DNA from 2 places in the Zhongshania guokunii genome. Region 2 is predicted to be linked to the other one. Evidence: predicted binding sites of a transcription regulator. Region 2 holds the regulator's gene; the other holds the start of a gene.
What was found. The regulator PhoB, encoded in region 2, activates phosphate uptake and scavenging genes when phosphate is short. The targets are predictions, from matches to a motif close to TGTCATAAANNTGTAACA.
Positions count from the first base shown of each region.

Region 1: the regulator PhoB is predicted to act here: its motif matches at 1,859-1,876, upstream of AB4876_RS04915 (phosphatase PAP2 family protein).

Region 1 is NZ_JBFRYA010000003.1:169,376-173,804, forward strand. It holds gene AB4876_RS04905 (M14 family zinc carboxypeptidase) at 1-144, opposite strand, end outside; gene AB4876_RS04910 (MJ1255/VC2487 family glycosyltransferase) at 148-1,209, opposite strand; gene AB4876_RS04915 (phosphatase PAP2 family protein) at 1,273-1,800, opposite strand; gene AB4876_RS04920 (class I SAM-dependent methyltransferase) at 1,901-2,521, opposite strand; gene sthA (Si-specific NAD(P)(+) transhydrogenase) at 2,696-4,087, shown strand; gene AB4876_RS04930 (PA3496 family putative envelope integrity protein) at 4,343-4,429, shown strand, end outside.
Region 2 is NZ_JBFRYA010000021.1:17,984-22,412, forward strand. It holds gene AB4876_RS17465 (PstS family phosphate ABC transporter substrate-binding protein) at 1-352, opposite strand, end outside; gene phoR (phosphate regulon sensor histidine kinase PhoR) at 454-1,752, opposite strand; gene phoB (phosphate regulon transcriptional regulator PhoB) at 1,759-2,466, opposite strand; gene purU (formyltetrahydrofolate deformylase) at 2,552-3,406, opposite strand; gene AB4876_RS17485 (SPFH domain-containing protein) at 3,427-4,275, opposite strand; gene AB4876_RS17490 (NfeD family protein) at 4,322-4,429, opposite strand, start outside.

The DNA of each region.
Region 1 (4,429 bases), on a different contig from region 2:
CAGCAGCTCAGACAGGCGCCGATGCAGGCGGCCACGGCAGGCGTCCATAACGGTGGTGAGATCGGGCAGCGCGGGGCCGACGGGCTCTTCGGCAGGGGTGTCGCTGGTGGCGTCAAAATCAGTATAAATTTGGCTTTGCGGCATCGTTTAGCCAGCCACAGCGGCTGGGTAGGTCTCGCGAATAGCGCCGCTGCTCTGCCACAATTGCGCGACCAGTGCGTCGCTATTATGCCATTGCTTACTCAGTAGCCAGTCGCAAATGGCCTCGGCTACGTCGGGGTAGTATTGGGGCGCTTGCGCGGGAATGGCCTTAAGCCAGCGTTCAATATCGCTTTGGCTAAACTCGGGCATCACGGTGGCTAATTTGAGTTGCTGGAGTGCGGCGGCATTGCCGAGTTGCTCAGATTGGCCGGCCACCGGCTTGGCCAGCGCCGGTATGCCCATGTGCAGGCATTCGCTAATTAATTCAAAGCCCGCATTGCAAATAACCGCCTTGGCGCTGCACAGGTCCTTTTTAAAACCGTGCAAGCTGGTGGGGCGCTGACTAACATTGCCTAGTTCGGCATGGCTGAGCTGCGGCGCGTATTGAATGAAATGTTGGCCGCTAATATTTTGCAGCGCGGCGCTTACAATTGCTTGGTCTTCAAAAGGCAGGTAGACCAAAACATGTTCCGCCACCGTTTGGCGTTGTTCGGCGGGGTTTATAATCGGCGGCACGATGGCGGCGTTAAACCGATCCCAGTGGAGGCCAAGGCGAAATTTTGCCGGTGCAAAATAACGCATAATTAGCCGGTTGCGCAGGTCTACACCGCTTTCTGGTACGGCGGCATTGCCAAAGGCGTACTGGTGGCCAATGCCGATTACTGGCTTGTTTTGCAGGCGGCCAGCCCAAGCGGTTAAGGGCTCAAAATCGGTGATGATGGCGTCGTAGCTGCTGAGGTCGAGGCTGCGCAGGTCGCGAATAAATTGCACAGGCTGCGCTTGGAGTACGGTTTTTAAATTGCTGATACGGCCCTTGTCGGTAACAAAGGTCAGTCCCGCATAAACCTGATAATTACCAAAGGCGGCCATGTCGAAATACTGTTCGGGCGGGCGGCCGCTGAATAAATATTGGACCTCAATGCCGCGTTGGCTAAAGTGGTGAGCCATCATTCTGGCGCGCGAGATATGGCCGTTGCCGGTTCCCTGCACACCGTAAAGCAATTTCATAGAGATTCTCTTACTGGGTAAATAAAATGCGCGAGCGCTGATGTTGGGCGCAGGCGCTGGCAGTCAGACGGTCGCAATACTGTGGCCTAAATGTGCGATGGCAATGCCGAGGCTGGCGCCGGCCAAGGTGTCGGTGGGGAAGTGAACTCCCAAAATGACGCGGGATGCACCAACGGCCGTGGCCCAAATGAATAGCGGCGCGCCGATAATGCCAAAAAACAGCACGGTCATTGTTGCCAGTAGAAAGGCGGCGGCGGTGTGGCCCGACGGAAAACTGAATTCATCTGAGGCGATGATGGCGGCGCTAAAGGCGGGAATGGCCGCCGGTGGGCGCCGTCTTCGGCAGGTGTTTTTTAATACCCAATAAGCGGGCAACCACGCGGCAAAGCTGATTAGCACTGCGCTAAAATAGGCTAAGCCCTGCTGCACTCCTGTGGCGTACACCAAGATAGGAAGGCCGAGTTGAGCGTAGCCGTCGCCAGTTTTTGATACACTGCGGGCTACACGAGATAAATGTTGCTGGTGGCGAGTATTTACGCAGGCCAGAAACATTCTCACATCGAACTGATTTATCGACTGTATTAAGCGCATAGTATGGTCCTCACACTTAAGACCATACGCCTCGCTGTTTGCATTTGTGTGACTGTGCTATGTCACTTTTAAGACAAAGTGGGCTTTTTTAACAAGGCGTTTAGGCGTTTTCTATTAGCAAGATACTGCCGCGATGGCGGCGATTGGTTGTTACTTCTCTGGGCAGAAGTTCGGCAAAAAATTCGTCTATACAGGCTTCGGCCACGTCGATGAATGGCGGGCGGTGGGGGTCGGCAATGATGATTTGTTTAACCCCAGCATTCACCGCGCGGTCAATTAAATTAAACAGGGTTTCGCTCATCTCGTCCCAGAAGCAAATATCACTGGCGATAATAATGTCGTAAGCGCCGAGTTCTTCAGTGCTAAACGCGGTAAAATCAGCTGTTAAGGTGTTGATCGTCACCTGATTATGCTCTGCTAATAGGGACAGATACGGAAACACCGCAGGGTCGGCATCAAGCGCTGTTACTGCCGCCTGCTGGTACTTGGCGCAATATATGCTAGCTAAACCCCAGCCGCAGCCTAGCTCTAGCACGCGGCTCCCCAGCGGCAAAGGATTTTCTTGCAAATAGTCCATCAACAGATAGGCACTGCCCCATAGTTTATTGCCATGCAAATGGGTAGCCGCGGTGCGCCGTTTGAGTCTGCGCATATCGGGATGGGCGGCTAGCAAGCTGGTAACGCCATAAAACTGCTGGCTGTGGGGGGTGGGGGCAGACATGGAGAATCTCCTGCTTGGCGCTAAGTGTGGCGTGCATTTTATGGTTTGAATACAAAGCTGGCGAGTAATTTTGCTCATGCTCGCAATTTTATACGGAAGGAGTTGGTGCGCTGGTTTTATCGCACAGCGCTGACTCAGTATTGGGTGTGTTACGAAATACGAGGAAGGACCGTGGTGAAAAAGTTTGATTACGATATGTTGGTATTGGGCAGTGGTCCTGCGGGTGAAAGCGCCGCACTTAATGCGGTGAAACACGGCAGTAGTGTGGTGGTGATTGAAGCGCAAGAGACCGTCGGTGGCGCTTGCACTCACCAGGGCACTTTGCCTTCTAAAGCCCTGCGCCATATGGTTAGGCAGGCCATTCGCTTTAATCAAACCCCTATTTTTCGCGAAATTGGTGATCCTCGAACCCTCACTTATCCGCGCCTACTGAGTCATGCTAATGAGGTTATTTCTCGCCAGGTAGCAATGCGTAGCCGCTTCTATCACCGCAATCAAATTCCGTTACTTTACGGAGTTGGTCGCTTTATAGACGCGCACACTGTTGCAGTGCGGGGCGAAGATGGCCAAGAAGACGTCATTACGGCAGCGACGATGGTTATTGCCACCGGCTCGCGGCCATATCAACCTGCCAATATCGACTTTAAGCATCCGCGGGTTTACGACAGCGACAGCATTTTAAAAATGAATAATACCCCCAAGAAAATTATTGTGTATGGCGCGGGGGTGATTGGCTGTGAATACGCGTCGATATTTTCTGGTATAGGCATGAAGGTCGAACTCATCAATAGCCGTGATCGCCTATTAGAGTTTTTGGACGATGAAATTTCCGATGCTCTGAGCTACCAGCTGCGCAATACCGGGGTAATGATTCGTCACCGCGAAGTGTATAAGTCGGTAGAGGTGAGTGACAAGGAAGTGGTGCTGCACTTGGAATCTGGTAAGCGTTTGCATGCCGATGCGCTACTTTGGTGTAATGGCCGCAGCGGCAACACCGACGGTTTGGGGTTAGAAACTATTGGCTTGGAAACTGATCATCGCGGTCAGTTGGTGGTGAACGAGCACTATCAAACCACCGTGCCAAATATTTACGCGGCGGGCGATGTTATTGGTTGGCCCAGCTTGGCTAGCGCGGCCTACGATCAAGGTCGCTCAGCGGCTGCGTCGGCGCGGGGTAAAGAGAGCTGCCGATTTGTTGACGATGTGCCGACCGGTATTTATACCTTGCCAGAAATCAGTTCAGTGGGTTTGACCGAGCGTGAGCTCACCGAGGCCAAAGTGCCTTATGAAGTGGGGCGTGCGTTTTTTAAAGACACCGCCCGCGGCCAGATCAGCGGCGAGACCGTGGGAATGCTCAAATTGCTATTCCATGTTGATACTTTGGAGATTCTTGGCATTCACTGCTTTGGTGCCGAGGCGGCTGAAATCATCCACATTGGTCAGGCAATAATGAAACAAGAAAATGGCGGTAATACGCTGCGCTATTTCGTGACGACCACATTTAATTATCCGACCATGGCCGAGGCTTACCGCACTGCCGCTTTGAATGGCCTTAACCGCCTGTGATCGCATAAATGCCGGTGGTGACATATACCTACCACCGGTTGTCTAAAGTTAGTGGCTGCTAGCGCTTGCCGCGAGAGATTGTTGGCGATATTGCTGTAGGAGTTTTGGCTTTGACGAAAGCTAAAAATTGGCGCAATGAAATAGTCGAAAATTTTTATTGACAGATACGCGAGATCATCATAAATAGTGCCCTGAATCACCACGGTTAGCCGAGGTGTTCATTCTGTATCGACGTAGTACTGGAGTGGGCAAGCAATGGCAAGTGACCTAGCAGATGATGATATCGACGATATCGTTGACGACGATTCCTCGGGCGCTGACTTTGACGAGCGTCGTGATATG
Region 2 (4,429 bases):
GGATTGCAGTTGGCTTATAGCCATATTTAGACTCAAAAGACTCAAGCTCTTTGTCTTTCATCTTACGGCTCATTGGACCGATATTAGATGTGCCTTCGGTCAATGCTGGTGGCGCAGTAGACGATCCAGCAGCCTGAATCTGGATATTGATATTCGGGTAGATACGCTTAAAATCCTCGCCCCACAAAGTCATCAGGTTAGCGAGTGTATCGGAGCCAACGCTAGATAAATTACCCGATACGCCAGATGCCTTGGTGTAGTCTGGCAGTTTGCTATCTACGCTCGTATCGGCAACCGCGCCCATTGACGACAAAGCCACAACCGTACTTGCTACTAAATATTTGATCTTCAATTCGATACTCCCAAAGCCATTAAGCTGTTACAACGATGCCACTTTATAGACGAATTATGACAACTTTGTGACAACAGCCCCAAATATCCTTTACCGCCAGCTTAAGCCACTTTTACTGCTGCAGATTTGGGAAAGACACAGCTAAAAACACTGCCGGTATTAGGCACACTACGGATACGCAATTCGGCTCGATGGCGAATAAGAACATGCTTAACAATGGCCAGACCCAGCCCAGTGCCGCCCGTATCAAGGGAGCGGCTTTGATCTACGCGGTAAAACCGCTCTGTTAAACGAGGGATATACTGGGGTTCAATGCCTATTCCGGTGTCTTCAACTTCAAAATAGGCATGGTAGTCATCTTGATACCAGCGCAAAATTATCTTGTCATTTTCACTGGTATAGCGCGCAGCATTGACCGCCAAATTAGAAAAAGCGCTGCGCAATTCATTGGCATTGCCATTTATTGCAATATTATCGTCACATTCAATCACAATATTCCGCGAGCCACTCGCTGCGGTCTCACTCTCTTCGCGAATCATTTCCATTAATGGCCGCAAGCGAATAACACTTTCATCAGCCAATTTTGGCACCGACTCTAAGCGCGACAGCAACATAAGGTCTTGGATTAATAAATTCATCCGCCGCGACTGTTGCAGCATTTGATTTACCGCCCTATCCCAGCGCGGATTTTCGCCACCGTGCTCAGAAAAAGTCTCTAGATAACCGTTAATCACAGTGAGTGGCGTGCGTAACTCATGGGAGACATTGGCAACAAAATCTTTACGCATTTGCTCTAAACGGTGGGTTCGAGTCACATCACGAGCAAACAATAGACGATTGCGCTTGCCAAAAAAACTGACACTAATACTGAGGTTGATCATGCCATTTACGGGGGAATTCATCTCCAGTGGCGCCTGATAGCGCTCTGCCTCAAAGTACCGTAAAAAGGCGGGACTGCGCAGCAGATTAACCAGCTGCCGGCCGGCATCTCCCTCTTGCCTTAGCCCAAGTAAATCGTGGGCGGAAGAGTTGCACCACTCGATATTGCCCTGGGGGTCGAGCATCACCACCGCGTCGGACATTGACGCAAATGAAGAGTGTAAATAATCAATCATTGCCTGCAGGCGATCACTGTCTTGACTAGAGTCTCGCTGCATTTGGTATATCACATCAAAAACTTGGCCCCACATCCCTATTGCCTCCGGCGGCTCTTCGCCGGTGCCGCTGTACAACCAATCCGACAGACGCTGCAATTGCTGCAATACACGGCCACAGATCAATATTGCGAGCACCAGCAGGGGCAATACCCCCAAGTCAAAAACAACGCAGGCCCCGGCCATTGCAAGCAATGGCACACTAAGCCGTAATAATTCTGTCTTCCAGCTGTAATACCGCATCATTTCGCGCTATGCGCAAACACCCGTGGTGGAAAAACGGTAGCCCGTTCCCCGAACTGTTTGAATTAAGAGGCCGCAGTCGCGAAGTTCGGTCTGCAGCGCCTTGCGAAGCCGCCGAATATGCACATCAACTGTGCGTTCTTCGACATAGACATTGGTTCCCCAAACTTGATCTAAAAGCTGGCCGCGACTATACGCCCGCTCTTGGTGGGTCATAAAGAACTTTAGTAATTTAAACTCGGTAGGCCCCATCTCTAATGGCGTGGCGTCAACAAACACCCGGTGACTGCTAGGGTCTAATTTCAGGCCTGCGACCTCGATGCTCTCCTCCTGCTCACGACTTGTCGAGCGCCGCATTATAGCTTTAATTCGCGCCATTAACTCCCGCGATGAAAACGGTTTGGTAATGTAGTCGTCGGCCCCCACATCCAAGCCCTGCACGCGATTGTCTTCATCGTCTTTGGCGGTCAGCATAATAACTAAAAGGTCGCGGGTCAGCTCATCTCTACGCAGGCGACGCAGTAATTCCAAGCCACTGGTAACCGGCATCATCCAATCTAGCAGCACCAAATCAGGTCGCCGATCCACTATAAGGCCATGTGCGTCCTGCGCATTGCTCGCTTCCAGACACTCATAGCCGGCCAACTCCAGTCCTACCCGTATCATTTCACGGATCGCAGCTTCGTCGTCGACGATCAATATGGTGCTTGCAGTCATCCCTTTAACCTTTTTTTGCGATATTTGTAAGCTGCATTAAAACGATTTTTAGTGACAATTTTATGACACTTCCAATTTTCCCAGCTTAATCAAACACTACCGTCTTATTTCCGTGAACCAAAACACGATCTTCGAGATGATTGCGCAGTGCCCGAGCAAGCACCGATTTTTCGACATCTTTACCAAGACGAACCAAATCGTCTTTGCTGTGCCGATGGGAAACCCGAATTACATCTTGCTCGATGATTGGCCCCTCATCGAGACGTTCGGTGACATAGTGACTGGTGGCGCCGATTAATTTAACACCGCGATCGAAGGCTTTCTGATAAGGGTTTGCACCGATAAATGACGGCAAGAAACTGTGATGGATGTTGATCATTCGCCCTGCGTAAGCCTGGCAAAATTCGGGCTGAATAATTTGCATATAGCGCGCTAATACCACGCAGTCTGCTTGGTATTCTTGGGCCAAGGCCATAATTTTAGCGTGGGCGGGTGCTTTGTTTTGCGGATCAATAGCAACGTATTCAAAGGGGATACCGTGCCATTCCACCATGCTACGCAGGTTTTCGTGATTGGATATAACACAGGGAATATCGCAGTCCAATTCACCACTGTGCCAGCGATGCAATATATCGGCAATACAGTGGGAGGCGTGACTGGCCAAAATAACCACCTTACGCTTAACCGCAGAGTCCACCAGCGCCCAGTGCATACCATACTCCTCGGCAATCGGTGCAAATGCCGCACGGCAGGCCTGCGCACTCACTTTCAGTGATTCGGCGCGAATTTCATTACGCATAAAAAACCAATTGCTCTCGGCATCGGCGTGATAATTTGCCTCGGTGAGCCAACCTCCCTGCTCTGCAACAAACTGACTAACGCGGGCTACTATCCCCACGCGATCTGGGCAGCTAATCACTAAACGATAAGTATGATCCATGTAAAACGCTCAATCCTTCATTAGACTTTATTTAATATACCGCGCAAAGCCTGCGGCAAATCTGCAGGTAAAACCACCGTTTTAGCATTGTCTGAAGAGGCCAAACGCAGCAGCGCTTCGGTGTATTTCTCGCCAAGCAAATAAAGCACAGGCAATTCTTCATTGCCCACCGCCTCAGACACTAGCGAAATAGCGGCGCCACTGGCTTTGGCAAGCACTACTTGGGCTTGCGCATCACGACGCGAGGCCTCTAAACGGCCATCAGCTTCCAAAATGGCCGCCTGTTTTTCACCCTCAGCTTTAGTCACCGCAGCGCGCCGCTGGCGCTCTGCCGCCGCTTGCTCTTCCATGGCCGCCTGCATCGTTGGCGAGGGGTTTATGTCCTGAATTTCTACTGTTTTCAGGGTAATCCCCCAATCGGCAATATCCTCAGATATAGCGGCTTTTAGTTTGGCTTTAATTTGGTCCCGCGACGACAGCGCCGAGTCCAGCGCCATCTCGCCAACAATAGAACGCAGCGCAGTTTGGACTAGGTTTTGAATTGCAAAAGTGTAGTTTTCAACGCCGTAAACCGCTTTTTCTGGTGCCACAATATTAATATAGGCGACCGCATTGGCAATAATCACCGCATTATCTTCGGTAATGACTTCTTGCGAGGGAATATCCAGCACAATGTCTTTGGTGGTCAACTTATAAGCCACCGAATCGATATACGGAATAATAAAATTTAAACCAGGATTTAAAGTAACGTGATACTTACCTAGGCGCTGAACGATATGTTTATAACCCTGCGGGACAGTTTTCACCCCTTTTAACAGGGTGATAACCACCAATATTGCCAATGCAATTACTACTGCCAAGCCATCCATCGCACACTTCCTTATCTTTGAATTTAAATACTTGCCATATGCCTACTTAGGCGCCACCGTGCGGACCGCGCACAATCAGTGTATTGCCTGAAATATCTTCCACACACACGCGATCGCCTACCGAAATTGGCTCCCGGCAAATAAACTGCCACTC